3 regions of the Mesorhizobium sp. RIZ17 genome follow, and region 1 is predicted to be linked to each of the others. Evidence: riboswitches for the same ligand, from Rfam matches in the RefSeq annotation. Region 1 holds a riboswitch; each other region holds the start of a gene.
What was found. A riboswitch is a leader RNA that binds a small molecule or an ion and turns the genes downstream of it on or off. The one in region 1 is predicted to bind cobalamin.
Positions count from the first base shown of each region.

Region 2: linked by a shared signal. The riboswitch ahead of WDX12_RS22470 (CbtB domain-containing protein) and the one ahead of bluB (5,6-dimethylbenzimidazole synthase) in region 1 are both predicted to bind cobalamin.
Region 3: linked by a shared signal. The riboswitch ahead of metE (5-methyltetrahydropteroyltriglutamate--homocysteine S-methyltransferase) and the one ahead of bluB (5,6-dimethylbenzimidazole synthase) in region 1 are both predicted to bind cobalamin.

Region 1 covers NZ_CP147861.1:4,152,705-4,160,283, reverse strand. The annotation lists gene WDX12_RS19825 (hypothetical protein) at 80-367, opposite strand; gene dxs (1-deoxy-D-xylulose-5-phosphate synthase) at 575-2,482, opposite strand; gene WDX12_RS19815 (pirin family protein) at 2,922-3,842, opposite strand; gene WDX12_RS19810 (DUF2277 domain-containing protein) at 3,852-4,118, opposite strand; gene WDX12_RS19805 (exodeoxyribonuclease VII small subunit) at 4,316-4,567, opposite strand; gene WDX12_RS19800 (histone deacetylase family protein) at 4,571-5,497, opposite strand; cobalamin riboswitch at 5,613-5,789, shown strand; gene bluB (5,6-dimethylbenzimidazole synthase) at 5,833-6,564, shown strand; gene WDX12_RS19790 (hypothetical protein) at 6,565-7,545, opposite strand.
Region 2 covers NZ_CP147861.1:4,671,287-4,678,865, reverse strand. The annotation lists gene WDX12_RS22515 (S1/P1 nuclease) at 1-263, shown strand, start outside; gene WDX12_RS22510 (MFS transporter) at 269-1,462, opposite strand; gene WDX12_RS22505 (GNAT family N-acetyltransferase) at 1,509-2,027, shown strand; gene arsC (arsenate reductase (glutaredoxin)) at 2,036-2,443, opposite strand; gene WDX12_RS22495 (MIP/aquaporin family protein) at 2,440-3,132, opposite strand; gene WDX12_RS22490 (ArsR/SmtB family transcription factor) at 3,167-3,517, opposite strand; gene WDX12_RS22485 (DUF6428 family protein) at 3,560-4,084, shown strand; gene WDX12_RS22480 (PilZ domain-containing protein) at 4,314-4,586, opposite strand; gene WDX12_RS22475 (histidine phosphatase family protein) at 4,732-5,307, opposite strand; adenosylcobalamin (AdoCbl) riboswitch at 5,392-5,537, shown strand; gene WDX12_RS22470 (CbtB domain-containing protein) at 5,537-5,746, shown strand; gene WDX12_RS22465 (CbtA family protein) at 5,850-6,590, shown strand; gene WDX12_RS22460 (hypothetical protein) at 6,597-7,223, shown strand; gene WDX12_RS22455 (TetR/AcrR family transcriptional regulator) at 7,304-7,579, opposite strand, start outside.
Region 3 covers NZ_CP147861.1:3,242,613-3,250,191, forward strand. The annotation lists gene metE (5-methyltetrahydropteroyltriglutamate--homocysteine S-methyltransferase) at 1-2,194, opposite strand, end outside; cobalamin riboswitch at 2,311-2,510, opposite strand; partial or broken gene WDX12_RS15530 (cytochrome P450) at 2,785-3,077, opposite strand; gene WDX12_RS15535 (cytochrome P450 family protein) at 3,044-4,276, opposite strand; gene WDX12_RS15540 (OmpW/AlkL family protein) at 4,367-5,059, opposite strand; gene WDX12_RS15545 (transposase) at 5,290-5,607, opposite strand; gene WDX12_RS15550 (AraC family ligand binding domain-containing protein) at 5,839-6,714, shown strand; gene WDX12_RS15555 (threonine aldolase family protein) at 6,785-7,579, shown strand, end outside.

The sequences.
Region 1 (7,579 bases):
TCCCGGTTTCGGGACAAAGACATGCTTAAGATCAAAGACTTAAAGCAGGTTGCGTGAATCCTTTTTCACGCGACCTGCTTTAAAAGACAGTTCGCGAAACCTGGCGCTCGACGGCCGGCGTCAGGCCGTCATTGCCGGATGCTTCCTTGCGCGGCGGCTCAACCGAAGTGGGCGCGACAGGCGCAGCATCCGGCACCACGACGAGTTGAGGAACCTGCTTGTAGGAGAAGGTGCCGCGGATGTTGCCCATCTTGCCGGCGACGATCTCCATCGCCGCCTTTTCGAGATTGCGGTCGTAACGCGTCTCGGCTGCCGCCGGCGCAGCCATGGCAGCCAGCAAGGCCATGCCGCAAAGGAACGCCTTCATTGTTCTTACCCCGTGCCTGGGACCAAGGTCTTAGCAGGGCGCCGTTGAAAATCGGCCAAGAGACAGGGTAAGCGAACCGCCAAATGGAAGCGTTAACAACTAGTTACGATCTTGAATTGACGCAATTCCGGACGCAAAACCGCGCACACTTTTGCTGGAATTGCTTCCGGCAGCCGGCAAACCGATTCAGCGTGTTGAAGTCTTGATTCAGGCGCGCTGCGCCTGCACGCCGCGACCGAGCGCAGCAAAGACCGTGCGCACGATACCTGCAGAATCCAGGCCGGCATCGGCATACATCTTCTCCGGCTTGGCATGATCGGTGAACATGTCCGGCAGCACCAGCGGGCGCACCTTGAGGCCGCTTTCCAGCAGGCCTTCATGGGCAAGGAAATGCAGCACCTGGCTGGCGAAGCCGCCGATAGCGCCTTCCTCCACGGTCACCAGCACCTCGTGTGAACGGGCGAGCCGGCGGATCAGATCTTCGTCCAGCGGCTTGGCGAAGCGGGCGTCGGCAACCGTGGTGGACAGGCCTGCCGCGCCGAGCTCCTCGGCCGCCAATAGGCAATCCTGCAGCCGCGTGCCGAAGGAAAGCAGCGCGACCTTTGTCCCTTCCTTCAGGACGCGGCCCTTGCCGATTTCGAGCACCGAACCGCGCTCCGGCATGTCGACGCCGACGCCGTTGCCGCGCGGATAGCGGAAGGCGATCGGACCGTCATCATAGGACGCCGCGGTGCGCACCATGTGGCGCAGCTCCGCCTCATCGGCCGCGGCCATGACGACGAAGCCCGGCAGCGTGGTGAGGAAGGTCGTGTCGAAGGCGCCGCAATGGGTGGCGCCGTCGGCGCCGACGAAACCGGCGCGGTCGATCGGGAAGCGTACCGGCAATTTCTGGATTGCAACGTCGTGCACGACCTGGTCGTAAGCGCGCTGCAGGAAGGTGGAATAGATGGCGGCGAAGGGCTTGTAGCCTTCGGTGGCCAGCCCCGCCGCGAAGGTCACGGCATGCTGCTCGGCAATGCCGACATCGAAGGTCCGCCGCGGAAACACCTCGCCGAACAGATCGAGGCCGGTGCCACTCGGCATGGCGGCGGTGATGGCGACGATGCGGTCGTCCTCGCGCGCTTCCTGGATCAGGCTTTCGGCGAAGACCTTGGTGTAGGCCGGTGCATTGGCCGGCGCCTTGGCCTGCGCGCCGGTGATGACGTCGAACTTGTTGACGCCGTGATATTTGTCGGCCGCGGCCTCCGCCGGCGCGTAGCCCTTGCCCTTCTGGGTCACGACATGGATCAGCACCGGGCCCTTGCCGTTGTCGCGCACATTCTTCAGCACCGGGATGAGATGCTCCAGATTGTGTCCGTCAATGGGGCCGATATGGTAGAAGCCGAGCTCCTCGAACAGTGTGCCGCCGGTGACGTAGCCGCGCGCATGCTCGACGGCGCGGGTGATGGCGCGGTCGGCGCGCTTGCCGAGATAAGATGTCAGCTTCTTGCCGAAGTCGCGCAGGCCTAGATAAGCCTTGCCGGAGGCGAGCCTGGCCAGATAGGCGCTCATGGCGCCGGTCGGCGGCGCGATCGACATGTCGTTGTCGTTGAGGATGACGATCAGCCGGGCATCGAGCGCGCCGGCATTGTTCAGCGCCTCGAAGGCCATGCCTGCCGACATCGAGCCGTCGCCGATGACGGCAATGACATTGTTGCGCCCGCCTGACAGGTCGCGCCCCATGGCCATACCGAGGCCGGCCGAGATCGATGTCGAGGAGTGTGCCGCGCCAAACGGGTCGTATTCGCTCTCGGCGCGCCGGGTGAAACCGGAGAGGCCGCCTTCCTGGCGCAGCGTGCGGATGCGGTCGCGGCGGCCGGTCAGGATCTTGTGCGGATAGGCCTGGTGGCCGACATCCCAGATCAGCCGGTCGTCCGGCGTGTTGAAGACATAATGCAGCGCGACGGTCAGCTCGACGACGCCGAGGCCGGCGCCGAGATGGCCGCCGGTCTGCGACACGGCGTCGATAAGCTCGGCGCGCAGTTCCGCGGCAAGCTGCGGCAACGCGCCCTCATCGAGCGTCCGCAGGTCCGCCGGAATGCGGACCTTGTCAAGCAGCGGCGTGTCTGGCTTCACTCGGGCGCGTCCTGCCTCAATTGATCGAACACGGCGCTACCAGCAAATTGCGCCTTAATCATGCGCCGGAATAGGCCGCCGGCGGGCGAATGTAAATGCGCGCCAGTGACGCGCAGGCATTGCTCGTTTCGGTGAACCATCGCAAACGTCTGCATTGGCGAAGCCTTCCCAATGTCGTCATTCCAGGGCGAAGCAGGAGCGAAGCTCCGTCGCGGAGACCCTGGAATCCATTCCGTGACTTCAAACCAAGCGTGCAGCGGAGCAGAATTCTGCACCGTTGCAATGCTCGGAGGTCACGGAATGGATCCTCGGGTCTACGCGCGTCGCTTCGCTCCTTGCTTCGCCCGTGGATGACGACGCGACCGATGTATTCAGCCAATCGCCACGGCATGCGACCTTGCTAACGCAGGCATGTCCGGGCAGTCGAAATTCTGCGCTACTAACCTTCCGGCAGCGGAATGAACTCTTCCTCATCGCCAGGAACGATATCGAAGCGGCCCGTCTTCCATTCCTGCTTGGCCTGCTCGATGCGTTCCTTCGAGGACGAGACGAAATTCCACCAGATATAGCGCTTGGAGCCGAGCGAGGCGCCGCCGAACAGCATGAAATGCGCGCCGCGCTCGGAGGAAACGACGATCTCCTCGCCCGGCTTGAACACCAGGAGCCGCTCGGCCGGGAAAACATCGCCGGCGATCGAGACGTCGCCTTCCAGCGTGTAGATGGCGCGCTCCTCTGCATCGGCCGGAATTTTCACGGCAGCACCCGCCGCCAGGCTGAGATCGGCGTAAAGCGTGTCCGAAGCGGTCGCAACGGGCGAGTGGAGGCCTGAGAACGCACCAATGACGACGCGGCCGCTGACGCCCTCGGCATCGATCTGCGGCAAGCTGGCCACCGCGGTGTTCGCGAACACCGGGGCAATCTCCTCTTTGCCGTCAGGCAGCGCCAACCAGGTCTGCAGGCCGGAGACCGACATCGGCGCGCCGCGCAGTTCCTGTGGCGTGCGCTCGGAATGAACGATGCCGCGTCCGGCGGTCATCAGGTTAACGTCGCCGGGCGCGATCACCATTTCGGTACCGAGCGAGTCGCGGTGCCTGATCTTGCCGTCGAACAGGTAGGTGACGGTGGAAAGCCCGATATGCGGATGCGGGCGCACGTCGAGCGCATGACCGGCGCGCAGGATGGCCGGTCCCATGCGGTCGAAGAAGATGAACGGCCCGACCAGACGGCGCTTTGCCGTCGGCAAGGCCCGGCGCACCTCGAAACCGCCGATATCCTTGGCGTTCGGAACCACCATCAGCTCGATCTGGTCGCAGGCGAAGGCATCGCCGGGCTCAGGATCGTTTCCCGGAAAGAAGCTCATGACCGTCCCTCAGGCGAAGCGCAGCGCCGACCTGGCTTTCGCCTTGGCGGCCTCTTCCTCGCGGTTGCGCGGTTCCTGGCTGGTTTCGAGCGAGTCGATCAATTCGCGCGCGATCGCGGCGATCGCCTCCACCGCATGGTGGAAGGCATGTTCGTTGCGCTTGGACGGCTTGGTCGAGCCGCTGAGCTTGCGCACGAACTGAAGCGCAGCATCATGCACTTCGTCATTGGTCGCCGGCGGTTCGAAATTGGCCAGGGTCTTGATGTTGCGGCACATGGCTTGAACTCCTTACCTGCTTGCTCTGCCCCTGCCCGGTCTGAGATCATGCACCGAGGTGTGTTGAGATTCAGGTCAGGCCGAGCCGAAAATGGTGGCTTCCGAGAGCCGGAGCGGAGCGTACTTGAAGTACGTGAGCATCGGAAGCGCAGGGAGTTGCCATTTGCAGGCCGGCCTCACCTGAATATCAATACACCTCAGTCCGCGTCCAGCGGCTCCGTTCCTACCGGCTTGCCGTCGCGCGACAGCCTGATCTTCTCGACCTTGTCCTCGGCGGCCTTCAGCAGCCGGTCGCAGTGCGCCTTCAGCGCCTCGCCGCGCTCGTAGATCCTGATCGACTGGTCGAGCGGGACGTCTCCGCGCTCCAGATCGTCGACGATCTTCTCCAGCGCGTCGAGCGCCTGCTCGAAGCTCATCGCCTTGACGTCCTCATTGCCTTCCACTGCCATACCCTATCCCTTCATCAGCCGCCCGACATGGGCGGCGACTGAAAATGCCAGTCCCTGCAGATCGTAGCCGCCTTCCAGCAGGCTGACGAGCCTGTTGGAGCTGTGGCGCCCGGCGCGCTCCATCAGCTGGCCGGTCGCCCAGTCGAAATCGTCCTCGGTCAGGTTGATCTCGGCCAGCGGATCGCGGTGGTGCGCGTCGAAGCCGGCGGAGATGATGATGAGGTCCGGCGCGAACGCATCGATGGAGGGCAGCACGCGTGACAGGAAGGCATCGCGGAACAGGTCGCTGCCGGTCTGCGGCGCGAGCGGCGCGTTGACGATGTTGCCGGCGCCGGTCTCGCTCTTCGCGCCGGTGCCGGGATAAAGCGGCATCTGGTGCGTCGAGCAATAGAGCACCGACGGGTCGTCCCAAAAAATGTCCTGGGTGCCGTTGCCGTGGTGGACGTCCCAGTCGACGATGGCGACGCGCTCGGCCTGGTGCTTCTTCTGCGCGTAGCGGGCAGCGATCGCGGCCGTGTTGAACAGGCAAAAGCCCATCGCGGTGGTCTTTTCAGCATGGTGGCCCGGCGGACGCGCGGCGACGAAGACATTGGCGGCGCGGCCTTCGAAGACGTCGTCGACCGCGGCGTTGGCGCCCCCGATGGCCGTCACCGCGGCCTGCCAGCTTTTCGGGCTGGCGCTGGTATCGGCGTCGATCGAGACGATGCCGTTCTCAGGGATCGCCGCGCGCACGCGCTCGACGAAATCCTCGGGGTGCGCATAGAGGATGGTTTTCTCGTCGCCTTCGGGCGCCTTGACGCGGTCGAGCGCCGAAAAAGCCTCGTCGTCGAGCACACGCTCGATGGCGCGCAGGCGGTCGGGCCGCTCGGGATGTCCGGGCGGCGTAAGATGTTCCAGGAAGATCGGGTGCGTGTAGAGACGGGTGGCCATGGCGCCTAATCTAGGCACCGGCGGCACGGATGACCATGTTTGAAAGCCGAATGGCTGGGGAAAATTGCGCCAACCCGTGTCGCTGGCACCATTGGCGCAGCGCAAGCTTCGCGGTAAGGTCTCGTCGCTGCCTGGTGCCCGCGACGCGGGAGAATCGGGAACACGGTTGAACTCCGTGGCGTGCCCAACGCTGTGAGGGGGACCGCGCCGGCAAGAGCCACTGTCGATGACGGGAAGGCGCCGGTGCGGGACGATCCCGAGCCAGAAGACCGGCCTGGCAGACATGGTTTTCCGCTTGGTCAGGCGGGAGACTGCTTATCGCAAGGGGAAAAGCGATGACGGCAGCAGCGATCGCCACGAGCGGCGACGACTTTGACCAATTGGCGCGCGACGCGGTCTACAGGGCGATGTTCACCAGGCGTGACGTGCGCAGCCATTTTGTCTCCGACGATCTCGATGACAGCGTGCTGGCGCGGCTGATCACCGCGGCCCATCACGCGCCGTCGGTGGGCTACATGCAGCCGTGGAACTTCATCGTCATCCGCGACGCGGCAAGGCGGCGGCAGGTGCGCGATCTGTTCCTCGCCGCGCGCGAACAGGAACTGCCGGCGATCGAGGCGGAACGGCAGGCGCTCTACCGCAAGCTGAAGCTCGAAGGCATCTGCGAAAGCGCGCTCAACCTGTGCATCACCTGCGACCGGCAGCGCTCGAAAGACTCTCCGCTCGGGCGCTGGCACAACCCCGAGATGGATCTCTACAGCACCGTCTGCGCGGTGCAGAATTTCTGGCTGGCGGCGCGGGCGGAAGGTGTCGGCGTCGGCTGGGTCAGCATCATCGAGACCGAGGCGCTGAAGCAGCTCTTGTCGATCCCGGAGCATGTCACGCCGATCGCCTATCTGTGCGTCGGCCGCGTGTCGCAATTCGCGCCGAAACCGGACCTCGAGGCGCATGGCTGGGGCAAGCGCCTGCCGCTGCCGGAGCTGGTGATGAGCGAGACGTTTCGCGGCGCCGGCGAAGCGCCGCTCAAATCGGCGATTGCGAGGCTTGGGAGCCCGCCGAAGCCGTGATCAAGCGGCCCGAGGCGTATCCCAGCGCGAGCCGCCGAAGGAGCCCAGCGCCTTGTCGCGCAGTTCCCTGAACTTGGACGAGGCCTCGGCGAGCCGGCGGTCCCATTCGGGATTGGGCGTCTGGCCTTCGATGGCTTCGAAATAGACCTGCATCAGCGAGGCGATGGCGAAGGGCTCGATGAAGGCCGCCTTGAAGGCCCAGGCAAACACGATCGCCAGCACGAAGGCCCAGCCGGCCAACTGTCCCGGCATGACCCAGAGGATCGCGGCGGCGGGCGCCAGCATCAACAGGAAGATGACGAAGGACACGCCCCACATGATCACCGCTAGCCAGACGGCGTTCTTGACCATGTGCTTGCCGTTCTGAGCGTAAAGCACGACGCCTTGCCGCGCCGTCTCGAAGGGCGAATTCGAATTGATGCGGATGTTGTAGCCGAGGATGATCTCGTCGACATAGGTCAGCGAGATGCGGATCACCGTGTTGATGAAGCTGACGAGGCCGCTCAGGCCCGGAATGGGCAGGAAGGCGGCGATGCCGCCGATCAGGCCGGTGATGGCGCGGATCGCGCCCTTGACCAACTGGTCAACGACGAAAAGGATGTTGGCCTCGGCGAAACGCTGGGTGACCACTTCCTTCGCATAGGCGATCTGCCCTTGGCCGTCGGGAACGTCATGACCGTCGATCAGATGCACCATGACGGCGATATGACCGGCCTTGAGCACATAGAGAATGTATTCGCGGATCCAGTAGACGGCGATCGAGACGATGCCGAAGCCGACCACGCCGCCCCAGAGCGCGAAAGACGTCGGTCCGTCCGGGTCGGTCGAGATGTGGCCGACGCCGTAGCCGACGCTGGCGCCGGTTCCGGTCGCCATGATGTAGGCGACCGTGATGCCGAAATAGACGATCATGCGAAAGACGATGAACGGCCATGTCCGCATCATGATGGACACCGACCTGGCGATGCTGAAGTCCCACATGCCCCGACTCTCCCACCCGCGCATGACCCCGAAA
Region 2 (7,579 bases), 520 kb from region 1:
AAACCGATGTGATCCCGCATCTGCCCGCCATGCCGGTGGCCGACCAGACGCCGGAGAAATGGCTGACCGAATGCCATGAGAAAGCGGAAGACGCCTATCGCGCGCTGCCCAAGGGCACGACGATCAAGTCCGACAATCCGCACGCGGTGATCCTTGACCAGGCCTATTTCGACCAGTTCTCGCCGGTGGCGGTCGAGCAGCTCGCGCTCGGCGGCCTGCACCTGGCCGCCGTGCTCGACGAGACGCTGGCGGCGGACAAGTAGCGCCGCTATCGGCGCACGGCGGCGACGAGACAGGCGCAAAGCCCTACATTGACGGTCGCGGCCAATGCAAGCATGGTCAGGACAAGGCTGCCGCCGCCCATGCCAAGAAGCACTGCCCCGATCGAGGGCGCCGCCGCCTGGGCGATCAGGCTCGGCGTTGCGAGCTTGCCCATCAGCGCGGCGTATTGGTGTGGATCGAACAGCACCAGCGGCAGCGCGCCGCGCGCGATCGTATGGATGCCGTTGCCCGCGCCATAGAGGATCAACGCGAGAGCAACGAATGTCTGGCTCGCCAGGAGCAGCCAGATGCCGGCGGCAAGCAGCGATACGGATGTCAGCATCGTCCAGATCGGATGATGCCGGTTGCGGCCGATGAGCAGCTCCGCCACGCGCGCGCCGACCTGCGACGGGCCGACCAGGGCGCCGAGGCCGACGGCGGCTGCCAGCCCCACGCCGCGCAATTGCAACAGCGTCAGCAGGTGGACGGAAAGCATCGAGGCGATGATCGCGGCCAATGTCTGGATCGAAGCCAGCAGGATGAAGCGTGCCCGCGTCCTGCCCGAAGCCGAGGCCTCTTTCCGCCTGTCTTTCACCGGCGCGGGCGCGGCGGCCGGGGGCGCCGGTATCATCCAGAGATGGAGCGGCAGACAGATCGCCAGATGGATCGCGGCATAGGCAAGGCAGGCGATGCGCCAGCCGCCATGCTCGACAAGGAAGGCGCTGAGCGGCCAGCAGACGGTGCTGGCGAAGCCGCCGAACAGCGTCAGGTTGGTGATGGCGCCACGCGCGCCCTGTCCATAGAGCCGACCCAGCGTGGCGAAGCCGGCATCGTAGAGGCCGCTCGACATGCCCAGCCCCATGAGCAGCCAGGCAATCAGGTAAACGGGATAAGCGGTTGCCGTCGCCAGCAACAAATGCGCGGCCGCCAGCAGCAACGAGCTCGCGGCAAGCACCGGCCGGCCGCCATGGCGCTGGATCAGCCGCCCGGTGAAGGGAGACGCAAGTCCGGCAAGCAGGAGCCCGCAGGATAGGCCGGCAACGACGGAGGCGAGCGACCAGCCGGTATCCCTGGCAATCGGCGCGGCAAGCACGGCGGGCAGGTAGTAGGACGATCCCCAGGCGAGAATCTGCGTGATGCCGAGGGCGGAAACGAGGACATGGCGATTGCGCGCAGTCGAAACAGGCGCTTCGGCCTTCACGGATCGCTCAAAGCCCATTATCTGTCGAGCTCAAATGGGAGAGCACATGCGTATCGCGGTGATCGACGAGGCAGAGGCAAAGGCCCAGATCGGCTCCCTCGCCGAGATATTGATGCAGAGCATCGAGGACGGGGCGCTTGTCGGCTTCGTCCTGCCGTTCAGCGCCGAACAGGCGCAGTCCTATTGGCAAGAGGTCTTCAGCTCCGTGGCGGAAGGAGAGCGCCTGCTCATCTGCGCCTATCTCGAGGACAAGCTGGTCGGCACCGTCCAGCTCTATCTGTCGCCGGAGCCGAATGCGCTGCACCGGGCGGAGGTCTACATGCTTCTCGTGCATCGAGATTTTCAACGGCAAGGCATCGGTTCCGCGCTCATGGCATCCGTCGAAGACGAGGCAAGGAAGAGAAAGCGCTCCCTGCTCCTTCTCGACACCGCCGAAGGCGGAGCGAGCGAGCGGCTCTATCGGCGGATGAATTGGCGGGAAGTCGGCGTCGTGCCGCATCATTTCGTCGACCCGTTCGGCAAGCCAAGAGCCTCGATCTATTTCATGAAGCATCTAACGCCCTAGCCCTGTTTTCAGGTAGCTGGCGTGTAGACCTTCTCGCCATCCTCCTTGACGAATTCGCGCACCGGATTGTCGAGCAGCGGGAGCACCGCCTCCGACGGCCGGCAGAGTTTTGTGCCCTTCGGCGTCTCGACGATGGGTCGATTGATGAGGATCGGATGGGCGAGCATGAAATCGACCAGCTCGTCGTCGCTCCATTTCGGGTCGGCAAGGCCGAGCGCGGCGTAAGGCGTTCCCTTCTCCCGCAACAGTTCGCGCGGAGTTATGCCCATCGCGCCGATCAGTTCGAGCAGCCTTTCGCGGTCCGGCGGCGTCTTCAGATATTCGATCACGACGGGGTCTTCGCCGCTGGCGCGGATCATGGCGAGCGTGTTGCGGGAGGTGCCGCAGTCAGGGTTGTGATAGATGGTGACCGTCATGGCTCTGCTTTCGAAGGTTGCTGGATGATCCTGGGCCGCAGCAGCCAACCCATCAGCGCCAGCGCGATCAAGGCGCCGAGCAGTTCGGCGACGACGAAGCCGGGCAGATCGAGCGGCCTGATGCCGGAAAACGTGTTGGTCAGCGAACGCGCCAGGGCGACGGCCGGATTGGCGAAGGACGTCGAAGCGGTGAACCAGTAGGCGGCGGTAATGTAGAGGCCGACTAGCCAGGGCACGGCCTTGAGATCGAAGCGCAGTCCGGCAAGGATGGTGGCGACCAGCCCAAATGTCGCGACGCCTTCGGAGAACCATTGTGCCGGCCCGGCGCGCATCTTCGTTGCGACCTCCAGCATCGGCAGGGCGAACATGAGATGCGCAGCGATCGTGCCGGCAATGCCGCCGGCGAGCTGCGCGACGAGATAGGCGGGAAGATCGCGGGCTGGCAGCGACCGGTTGAGGCAGAGCACCAGCGAAACGGCCGGATTGAAATGCGCGCCGGAGATCGGCCCGAGGATGGTGATCAACACCACCAGCATAGCGCCGGTTGCCAACGTGTTGCCAAGCAGCGCCAGCGCCGTGTCATGCGTCAGGGTCTCGGCCATGATACCGGAGCCGACGACTGTCGCCACCAGCAAGCCGGTGCCCAGCGCTTCAGCCACGAACCGGCGCGAGAGATCGAAGGCATTCATCGGCTGGCCTTCGGCCGGGCAACGGGTGCGGCGGTCATTGCCGGCTCCTCTCGCCCGGCCGGCAGCAAGGGGCGGCAAGCGCCGGTGCGCAGATTTCCGGGCGACCCGAGCAGCAATCCTCCATGAGGAAACGGATCAGCCCGGACAGCGCGTCGTATTCGGCGCTGTAGACGATCGAGCGGGCATCACGTCGCGCGGTCACGAGGCCGGCACGCTCCAGTTCCTTGAGGTGGAAGCTGACATTGGAAGGCGAGACCTCGACTTTTTCGGCGAGCGAACCGGCGGCAATACCTTCCGGTCCGGCAACGACCAGCAGGCGCAGCAGGCGCAGGCGCGTTTCCTGCGACAGCGCGCCAAAGGCGATCAGGGCTTGACGTTCATCCACGTTTCAATAATCCTTGAAATATTGAAATGAGGAATAGCCGACATGCTCTCTTCTGACAATCGGAAAAACGTCGCTCCGACGGATCCATCCGACCTGACCATCGGCGACCTGCTGATGGCACTGGCCGATCACAAGGACAGGCCGTTGGTGTTCCGCTATGACGGGCGGCCGGTAAAGCCGGGCTACCATGTCACCGAGGTGAAAGCGGGACAGTTCTCGGCGCTGGATTGCGAGGCGAATCCGGAATCATGGTCGGAAATCTTCGTCCAGCTATGGGACGTGGACGAAGGCGGGCCGGTCCACATGCCGGCCGGCAAGTTCGCAGCGATCATCCGCAAGGTGGCGGACCATGTCGCGCTCGATCAGGCTGCGAAGCTGACCTTCGAGGTCAGCGACGGCGTGCGCCCGATGGAACTGCACCGGGCGGCGCAGCCGAGCCTCGTCGGCGGGGCCGTCGAGGTGGATCTGTCGCCACGACCATCAAGCTGCAAGCCGCGTGACCGCTGGCTCAAGCAACAGGCGGCGGCAGCAAGCCAGCCTTGCTGCGGCGCGAGCCGCTGCTGTTGATCCTGCGACGGTCGCGCGACGCTGCTAGAATCTGATCATGCCGTTGGCCTGCAACAGGTAAAGGCCCACGAGAACGATGGCGATCAGCGCCACCCAAACGGCTGTCCTGCTCATTCGCAAATCCCTGTTGATCCGGCAATGAACGCGCGCGCCGGTTGCGTTCCATGTGTACCGGGTTGCACGTCGCCTGGGGCAGGATCAAGTGACGAATTGGTGAGACTGCCGCGCGTCAGTCCTTCGGCGCGTTGCTGTAGAGCGCCACGCCGACGCGGTCGTTGCGCCGCCACCGCACCAGGGCGCGATATGCCATATCGTCGGCTGGAACCTCGAGCAGGAAGCGGTCCGGGATCTCCACATCGGCGCCGACGCGCAATTCGGCACCCTGCTCGTGCTGGTTCCTGACCGAGCAGCCGATCCTGACGCCATTGGCGATGATCGTGGCTTCCTTGAGCACGAATTCGCGCGCATGAAGACGACGCTCGGTCTCGGGATAGTCGGCCATATCCGGCGGGCTCCTCAGGCAAAAGTTCTCCTCGCCACGAACCAGTATAATAGCCGCGAGGCGTTTCCGTTCCGTTAGCGATCACTGAAACGGCGAAGCTCGGCCTGGCCTGCTGCCGCTGGTCGGCAGGTGAAGGATCCCAGCGCTATTTCGTGCCGACAACGACCCCGCTGGCGTGCAGCACCCAGCGGCGTCCGTCGCCGCGGAACTCGGTGAGCGACAACGGCTCGATGTCGATCTTCCAGACCGAGGAAAGCGGCGCGCCCAACACATGCACCATGGCGGCGCGGATCGGCACGGGATGGGTGAGCGCGATGGTGTGGCCGCTCTCGGGGGCAAGGCGCTCCATCAGCGCGGCACCCCGCCGGGCGACGGCGGCAAGCGACTCACCGCCATGGGGTGCTGCGTCCACATCCGCGAACCAGGCCGCCATGCCTTCCGGGTCCTCGACCTGCACCTCCTCGAAGCCCTTGCCGGCCCAGCGTCCGAAATCCTGCTGGCCAAGCAGCGGCTCGACCGTCGCGTCAAGGCCGAGTGCCTCAGCGGTCTGCCGCGCGGCAAGCGCCGGGCTCGTCCAGACGCGGTCGGCGCGGCGCAGCGAAGCGGCCAGTGCGCCGGCGCGATCGAGAGCCCGCGGCTCCGGCGCCTCGTCGTTCGGAAAGCGACCCTTGCGCGTGGCCTGCGTCGCACCGCTTGCAATCATCGTCAGGCGGGCGAGCATCCCAAAACTCCGTGGTCCAGTGAAATTTCGGCCGCGCGAAGCCTGTTGGCCATTACATGTCGTTGACAGGCGAACGAAGTGCTGACAAGTGTTTTAGCGCTATACGGGATTGGAAGCCGGTGCGAGTCCGGCACGGTCGCGCCACTGTGATCGGCACCAGCCGAAAGTCAGGCCTTATTCCGCAGCATTTGTTCGATCAACGGGACGCAGTATCCCACGGGAGGTCAATATGTCCGACACCACCTTCGCCCCCAGCTACGGTCCGGTTGCTATTCCGGTCCGCGAGCTTCTGCCCTGGGCAATCTTCGCCGGCCTGATGCTGATGCTGATGATCTATTTCGTCGGCGCGGAAGAAGGCGCGACGTCGCTGATCCGCGGCACGGCGGTGCACGAATTCGTGCATGACGGCCGCCACCTGCTCGGCTTCCCCTGCCACTAAAGCGGTTCGGCATCGCTGAACCGTCCTAAGGTTTGGTCTAACGCAATTCCGGACGGAAAATCGCTATGCGTTTTTCCGTCGGATTGTTTGAAAGGCTGCTGACATGGTCGGAAAACTTTTGCTGCGCGGCATGCTTGTCGGGTTGGTCGCTGGGATTCTGGCGTTTGCCTTCGCGCGCGTCTACGGCGAGCCGCAGGTCGACAAGGCGATCGCCTTCGAGGAACAGCAGGCCCAGGCCGCCGGCGAAGCGCCGGAGCCCGAGATGGTCAGCCGCGCCATCCAGGCCGGCATCGGCCTTGCTACCGGCGTGCTGGTCTATGGCGCGGCGCTCGGCGGGCTGTTCTCGCTGGTCTTTGCCTATGCCTATGGCCGCCTGGGCTCGCTTGGGCCGCGCGGGACCTCGGCGCTACTGGCGCTGCTCGGCTTCCTGGCCGTGATCGTGGTGCCCAGCCTCAAATATCCGGCGAACCCGCCGGCCGTCGGCAACCCCGAGACCATCGCCTACCGCACGGAACTGTTCTTCATCATGATCGTGATCTCGATCGCGGCGATGGTGGCGGCGGTCGGGCTGGCGCAGGGGCTGTGGAACAGGCTCGGCGCCTGGAACGCCTCGATCGTGGCAGGGCTCGCCTTCCTGGTGGTCTTCGCGCTGGTGAAGGCAGCACTCCCCGACATCAACGAGGTGCCGGAAAGCTTCTCGGCGACAGTGCTGTGGCAGTTCCGCGTCGCCTCGCTCGGCATCCAGCTCGTGCTCTGGACCGTTGTGGGGCTCGGCTTCGGCGCGGTCGCCGAGCGCGTGGTCGCGCAGCGCGACCAGCGCGGCCCTGCCCGCCGCTACGCCTGAATTCCGATGCGTCGGCCGCCACGGTTGTTTGCCCTGGCGGCCATTTTCCTTTTGACGATCTGGCAGTCGCTTCTGATCGCCATTCCGGCCGAGGCGCATAGCGGATCCTCGGCCCCGCCTCCCCCGGGCATCCAGATCCCCAGCCTCACGCATGGCCAGATGGCGGTGATGGCGCGCTACCGCGGTGAGATCATCGATCTCGCCCAGCGCCAGACGGTGACCGACCCGACCTTCCGGCGGCTCTACAATCACGGCAATTTGCAATTCACCTACTGCCTCTGGGGCCTGATGCCGGGCAGCCTCGGCGACGAGGAAAGCCCTTTCAACGAATGCAGCCATGCCTATCTCGCCACCGCCAAGGCGCTGCTCACCTATATGGCGACGATGCCGGCAGCCACGCGTCAGGCCAAGGCGCTGATCTCAGACATCGATGCCGACATGGTGCGCGGCGGCGCGTCCTGGATCCTGTGCCAGTATAGCGGCGAGGCCTTCAGCACCGGCGCGGTCGTCGAGCCCAGATGGCGGGACATGTTCTTCCACCTGCCGAGCCTGGCGGTCGTCCTGGCCATGACCGCGGCGCTGATGACGGCTGCGTGGTCGATCTTCGGCGCGAGACGGGTACGCGCTGTTTAACCGACTCAGGCCGGCTGACCGAGTCGAGATGCCAGGTAGCGCGGCTCGTTGTGCTGCGCGGATCGCGCCAGGCAGCGCGACTACTTCGAGCGCACCCCATAGGCGGCAAGGAACGCTTCGACCGAGGCATCGGCGTGGCGCTCGAGGTCGGCTTTCGAGCGCGGGTTGCTTCCGGTGAACATGGCCTCGTTCATCGGGATCCAAAGCAGCATTCCAAAGAAATGGCTGGCCGCCAAACGGGGATCGCCGGTTTGCAACAGGCCTCGGCTGGTGAGTTTTTGAAAGCACGCCCCCACCGAGGCAAGCATGCGCTCAAAGCCCTTGTCGTACCAGCTGCGGCCAAGCTGCGGCATCCG
Region 3 (7,579 bases), 910 kb from region 1:
CGCGCGCAAGCATGATGAGGTTGGAAATTTCGCCCACTTCCGGGACCCGCGGCGAGTGAATGTCATAGACGCCGGGACCGATCTCGTTCGGATACTTGAAGGTTCGCAGCGTATCGAGCAGTTCCATCTGCGAGCGCGAGGTTTCAATGGAGATCACATCGGCATCCATTGCAGCAATCGCGTCCACGATGTCGCCGAACTCGGAGTAGCACATATGGGTGTGAATCTGGGTCGCATCGCCAACCGCCGTTGAAGCCAGCCGGAAGCATTCGACGGCCCAGTCGAGATAGGTTTCCCAGTCGGCCTCACGAAGCGGCAAGCCCTCGCGCAGTGCGGCTTCGTCGATCTGGATCATCCTGGCGCCGGCCTTTTCGAGGTCGCTCACTTCATCGCGAATGGCGAGCGCGACCTGGCGGCAGACGGCTGAGCGCGGAAGGTCGTCCCGGACGAAGGACCAGTTGAGGATCGTCACCGGGCCGGTAAGCATGCCCTTCACCGGCTTCGGCGTCAGCGACTGGGCGTATCGCCACCAGTGTAGTGTCATCGGATTTTGTCGCGACACATCGCCAATGATGATCGGGGGTCGCACAAAGCGCGAGCCATAGCTCTGCACCCACCCGTGTTGCGTGAAGACGAAGCCGCAGAGCTGCTCGGCGAAATACTGCACCATATCGTTGCGCTCGAATTCGCCGTGGACCAGCACGTCGAGTCCGATCTCTTCTTGCCAGCGAACGGCGGCTTCAATCTCTTTCTTCAGGAACGCCTCGTAGTCGACGTAACTCAGCTCGCCCTTGGCATGAGCTGCCCGCGCCTTGCGAACCTCGGCTGTTTGCGGGAAGGAGCCGATCGTCGTGGTGGGGAAGAAAGGCAAACCAAACGTGTCGGCCTGAAGCTTGGAGCGCACGTCGAATGCGCTCTTCCGGCGCGACATGGCGACCTTGATGCTGGCGACCCGGCCTTCGACGAGCGGATCATGCACCTTCGCGGATGTCGCGCGAGCGGCGGCAGCCTCAGCCGACGCCTCTAGTTCGGCGGCGACCGCGTCCCGGCCTTCAGCCAGGGCACGGGCGAGCACGACCAGCTCGTCGGTTTTTTGCGCCGCGAAGGCGAGCCACGATTTCACGTCCGCATCGAGTGCCGTCTCCATGTCCAGGTCGATCGGCACATGCAGCATCGAGCAGGACGGGGCGATCTCCACGCGGTCCAGCGGCCAGCCGGCGACGATCGGCTTGATGCGGTCAAGTATGGCAGGCAGGTTCGCGCGCCAGACGTTGCGGCCGTCGATCAGCCCGAGCGAGAGCACAAGTTCCTTCTGCGCGAGCCGGCCGACGGTCTCCAACTGCTCTGGAGCGCGCACGAGATCGACGTGCAGTCCCGCCACGGGCAGAGAAATTGCGGTCTCGAGATTGTCTCCCAGCGATCCGAAATAGGTAGCGACCATGATCTTCAACTCCGGTGCTGCTTTTGACAGCCGGCAGTAGGCGAATTGGAGCGCATCCCGTTCGTTGGGAACCAGATCGACCACGAGCGCCGGCTCATCGATCTGCACCCAATCGGCTCCCGCGAGCTTCAGCCTCCGCAGGAGCTCCTCGTAGACGGGCAGCAGCCGTGGCAGGAGCGCGATAGGGTTGAAACCTTCCTCAGGTGACTTCGCCAACTTGAGAAACGTAACCGGTCCAAGCAGGACCGGGCGCGTGTGGATGCCGAGCACCTTGGCCTCGAGGAAATGATCGACCGGTTTCGCCGACGAGAGGGCAAAGCTCTGATCGTCCGTGAGTTCCGGCACAATGTAGTGATAGTTGGTGTCGAACCATTTGGTCATTTCCATCGCGGCAAGGCCATGCCCGTTGGCCGCATGCTCGTTACCGGCATGTCCACAATCCGCGGCCTGATCTTGGTTGCCGCGCGCCATTGCGAAATAGGTATCGAGTGGGACCTCGCCGTCAGTCCAGGTGTATCGTGCCGGCACGGCGCCGACCATGGCGACGGTGTCGAGCACATGGTCATAAAGCGAGAAATCGTTGGAGGGGATTTTCGACACGCCGCGATCGTGCTGCTCCCTCCAACTGGCGGCGCGTAGCGCCTTCGCCGTCGCGAGCAGGTCGGCAGCGGGAGATTTTCCGGACCAGTAGCTTTCAAGCGCGAATTTGAGTTCCCGCCGTCGACCGATACGCGGCACGCCGAGCGTTGCCACTGGAATGTGTTGAGAGACAGTCATGCCATACCCCGATGGTTGGGGCGTGGGGACAAGGAACGCGCGAGCAGGCGGCACGAAGCCAGGCTACCGCGGCCACCGAGACACCCCGCCCGTGGACGTTGTTCGTCGTGGCAGGTCTCCTGGCTCGCGGGTCAAAGCCTCTGCCCGTCTTCCCGAGGCCGTTCGCCTCAGTGACACCAATGGGCTTGGCTCGCCGCTAACAGTTGCGGGGGCAGCGCCGGCATCGCACCGGCTTCCCTCTTAGCTCCGCTACAGCAGTGCCGCGCGGAGAACCACGACATGCGCACAATCACAGCAGCTTCGCTCCTTGTCAATACATATAACGAGATGTTTATGTGATGATGCGAATAATGCCCTTGCGCTGATCGGTCTCTTTCGCCCAAAGCCGCTTACGATGCCGCCTCTTATCAGTGCAGGCTCGGAGAGATCCTTGTCCCCATCGGCGACGCCGGATCAGATCGAGGTCGCCGGGCTCAAAGGGCGTAAAGTCGGGCCAGGTCGTCACGGTCAGCCGGGAATCCCGGTACTTGTTCCCGCTCGGCTTCGCTCAGCGTGCTTGCGCACTCGCCCATCAGCACGCTGATAACCATGTCCGGAAGCGGAAAGGAGAGGTGGCGCCTCAGGTCGGCGGACTGGGGTGGGCCGCCAGCGTCTCGAACAACTGCGCGGCGATCGCCTCGACCTGCTGCGCGAGCAGCTTCACCCTGCGATTGCTGAAGGCCGGCGCCACGATCGTGCGTAACCGGGCATGCTCGCCCCCCTCGTGCGAGACCAGCCACCCCGGCGAACCGAGAATCACCGAATCCGGGGTGAATGCCGCACTCTCTAAGCGACGGAAGGGCGGAAGCTGACCGGCAGGCGCTGCGGGAAGCGAATGACGTAAGACGGCATGTAGACGACGTCCTCCGCAGCGATGGTCAGCGCCAGATCCTCCAGCCGCCCGAACAGCGCGGGGAAGGCGCAGCGCAATTCCAGGCGCGCCAGCGCAGCGCCCAGGCAGGAATGCGGCCCCTCGCCGAATGACAAATGCGGGTTGTGCCGCCGGGTGACATCGAACCTGTTGGCGCCGGGACCGAAGGCCTTTTCGTCCCGGTTCGCCGCATGGAACGCCATCAGGACGGCATCGCCGCGGCGGACCAGGCATCCGTCGATCTCCACGTCCTGGGTGGCATAGCGGAACGGCAGATTGGCCGCTGAGCTGCCCCAGCGCAGGATCTCCTCGATCGCCTGTGACCACGGAACTTGGCCGCTGCGCACCAAGTGCAGTTGCTGCGGATGCGTCAGCAATGCCAGCACGCCATTGCCGATGACGCCGGCGGTGGTCACGAAGCCCGCAGAGAGCACCATGAACAGCATGTCGATGAGCTCGGTGTCGGAAACGAGCTCGCCTTTGTCACGCGCGACGATCAGGGCCGAAGCCAGATCATCGCCGAGCTGGCCCCGCTTGAGCGCGATCAGGCGACGGAAGAACTCCGGGATGCGCTGCCGCGTCTGTCGCACCTCTTCGCCTGTGGCGGAGGTGTTGGCCAGGCTGTAGGTGAGCGCGACGATCTCTTCGCGCTGTTCGTCCGGCAAACCGAACAGTTCGGCGATCACGTTGGTGGGCAGCGGAGCGGCGAACTCGCTCATCAGATCGGCACTGCCGCCGTGCTGCGCCATCTCGGCCAGGAGTCGATCGACGCATTGTTCGACCCGTGGCGCCAGCAAGGCGATACGACTGGGCGCGAAGCTGCTGGACAGCAGGCCGCGCAAGCGCCGGTGATCGGCGCCGTGCGCCGTGGTCATGTTGTCCACTTTGCATATCCCGATCAGCGGATGATCCTCGGGAATCTCGCCGTCCTGCAGCGCCCGCCACTGTCGCCAGTCCTTGTTGAAACGCTGGTCGGAAAGCATCTGCCTGAGCGTCTGGTGACGGGCTGCCGCCCAGGTCACCACATCGCCTGGCAGCGACACTCGCGCCATCCCCCCCTGCCGCAGAATCGCAGAAGAAAGACGATCAAGTTGCGTGGGAGCGGCCGGCACACCGATCACGTCGCAATGATCGTTTTCTACGCGCATGCCAACAACTCCTTTAAGAACCATCGCGGGTCCACTTCTCGGCACGGAAGATCCGCGCGCGGACTTCGAAAAGTGCCCCGTGCTTCGTCCTCAGAAGCGGTAGGTGAGACCTGCGCCTATCAACCAGGGATCGAGCTTGGCCTTGCCCGTGAGCTTGGCGCCGGCGACAGTGACGTCGAAGTCGGGCTTGAGGAAAAGCTTCTTCACGTCGAAGTTGACGCCCCAGTGCTGGTCCACCATGTAGTCGAATCCGACCTGCAGCGCGGCGCCGAATGTGTTCTTGACCTTGAGATCATCGGCGCTGCCGACTTGCTGATGATAGAAGATCGTATAGTTCACGCCGGCGCCGATATAGGGCTCGAAGGCGCCGAAATCGGTAAAATGATACTGCAATGTGAGCGTGGGCGGCAGCAGCCAAACCTTGCCGACCTTGCCAAGCCCGCCGATCGCACCTTGGCCATCGATGTTGGCATAGGTGGTGCCGAGTATGAGTTCGGCGGCGATGTTGTCCGTGAAGAAGTATGAAATATCGAGTTCCGGCGTCACGGTGTCCGAATACGAAAGACCGGAGCCGGGCACCGCATTGACATAGCCCGAATCCTCGGTGATCACCCCCAACGCACGCAGGCGGATCTGCCAGGGGCTTGGCGCTTCCGCGACGCAGGCTTCTGCCTGCGGGACGCTCGCGGCTTGCCCAACATCTGCCGCGCCGGCCTGTCCCGCAACGATGAGGACGACAGCCGCTGTCATTGCCCGCGCCACGCCAATTCGCGCTCTCGCCATACTTTTCTCTCCTTGATCTTCAGAAGCGACGCACTGCGCCTTGATTGAATCCTGCTCGCATCAATCGAGATTGACGGAGCGCTCATGCGGGATAGCCCCCGCATGTGTCGTGCCAAATGAGAAAATCGTTGCAGAACAATGCGGTCACTCCGATAGCGCTGTGTCTCATGTCCGACTTCGTCGAAGATCCGACAATGAGTGCAGCCGTAGCCGCCCCTGGTAGCCGTTCGTCAACATCGGCCGGCAGTTCGTTGGCATGCTCGTACTCGGCTTCGAGTTTTGGCGTATTCTGCGTTCAGCGCTTTGATCGGCGCCTGCTGCTTCGCCGTCAGGCCGGGGAACGTTCCAGCCAGTTGGCGCAGTTCGTGGGCATGTCCGTAAGGCGTCTCGACCGCGACCGATATGGGCGGGAAATCCTTTGGCAGCATGCGCCAGCCGCCATCTGATCGGGCCATGTAGCGGATCGCGTTCAAGACCTCGCGCAGGTCCGTCACCACGCGCCGCCCGGTCTTGGCCGCGCCCGGCAGGAACGGTTTATCCGCGACCATTCCTCATGCGTCAGATCGGAGGGGATAGCGCTTGGTCTTCTTCTTGATATCGGCCACACGGCCACGCGTCGCTCGGGTCCACATCCCAAGCTTGAAACACGATTAATCCCGCCAATCCGCTGCCCGGCCTGCAGCAGGCCCCTCTTCGGGCGGCAATTAATCCTGCTTCGGTTTGAAATTCGCTACGAGAGCACGATATCGTTGTGACGACCGACCTGGATTGATCATCAAGTGGCCGATACCGCCGTAGAATGCGACGAAAAGGCGCGTGGCCGTTCTGAACCCCCGGGGCGGCCGCCGCGCAATCGTGCGGTGATGAAGCACTCCGATGTCCTTGGCGGGCTCGATTACCTGGCGGCGGACTATCACCGGCAGGATTTCTCCAAGCATGTCCACAACGAGTATCTGATCGGGCTGATCGAGCGAGGCGTCCATGATGTTTGGTGCCGAGGTGAGGTTTGGCACGCCGGTAGCGGCACCGTCGCGACCTTCGCGCCCGGGGAACCGCATTTCGGGGGTGCTGGTGACGATCTTGGCTGGAGCCAGAAGATCTTTTACATGCCCGAAGTCCTTATCCGGCAAGTCCTTGAGGACAGCGGCCAAAACGAACCCGGAACGATCGACTTCAAAAGCCCGTTCCAGGAGAATGCCCCAGTTGCACACGGCCTCAGCGCGTTTTGGCGCCTGCTTGAACATGGGCATAGCTCGGCACTGGAGATCGAGGAGTATCTGATCCGTTTCCTGCACCACGTCTTCGCAGAGGCCGGCGGGTCGCGCGTTGCTGAGCGAAAATTGGTACCGCCGAGGTTCCGCGACGTCCGTGACTTCATCCATGCCCACTCCGACGAAGTCCTGCAGCTCGCCGCCCTGGCCGCCCTCGCCGGATGCTCCAAGGCGACCTTGATCGATGGCTTCAAGGCGCATTTCGGGTTGCCCCCCACCCGCTACCTCATCCAGGTCCGCATCGACGAGGCGCGACGGCTGCTGAGGCGAGGTCAGCAGGTCGCCGAGGTCGCCGTCGCGGTAGGGTTCGCGGACCAGAGCCACCTGACCCGGCACTTCAAGGCGGTGCTGGGGGTGACGCCGGCGCGTTACCTCTCGGTTTGAATATCGTTCAATAAAGCGCGCGGCGAACCGTCTAGCTTGGACGCTCAATGGATGAAACGAGCGTCAGACCATGAACGAAAGCAAGCAGACCCGCCCCCGCGACTTCACCAGCGACAACATCGCCGGCGTCTCCCCCGAGGTGATCGCAGCCATCACCGCGTGCGCGTCGGGTCAGGCGCTTCCCTACGGCAACGATGAGCTGACGCATACCGTCGAGCGCCAGCTCGCCGAGGTGTTCGAGCATGCGGTCGACGTGTTCCTCGTTTCGACGGGGTCGGCGGCGAACGCGCTGGCGCTGGCGGCGATTACGCCGCCATGGGGCAGCATCCTCTCGCACGCCGACGCGCACATCAACCGCGACGAGTGCGGCGCGCCGGAGTTCTACACAGCCGGTGCGAAGTTGGTGCAGCTTCCAGGCGAGGCTGGCAAAATCGACATCGACGCCTTGGCGGCCAATGCAACGCGCATGGTGGGCGACATCCACTCGGTCCAGCCCTCCAGCGTCAGCATCACGCAGGCGACCGAGATGGGATCGGTCTACGCGCTCGACGAGATCAAGGCCATCAGCCATATCTGCCGGTCAGCGAACCTGCCGCTCCACATGGACGGTGCTCGCTTCGCCAACGCCCTCGTCACTCTGCGCTGCTCGCCGGCCGAGATGACGTGGAAGGCCGGCGTCGACCTTGTGTCATTTGGCGCCACGAAGAATGGAACGTTTGGGGTCGATGCGGTCGTCTCGTTCCGCGGAGATCTCGCGAGCACGATAGCCTTTCGCCGCAAGCGGGCCGGCCAGTTGAGTTCCAAGATGCGCTTCATGGCGGCGCAAATGGACGGTTATCTGAGGGACGGTGTCTGGCTTCGCAAC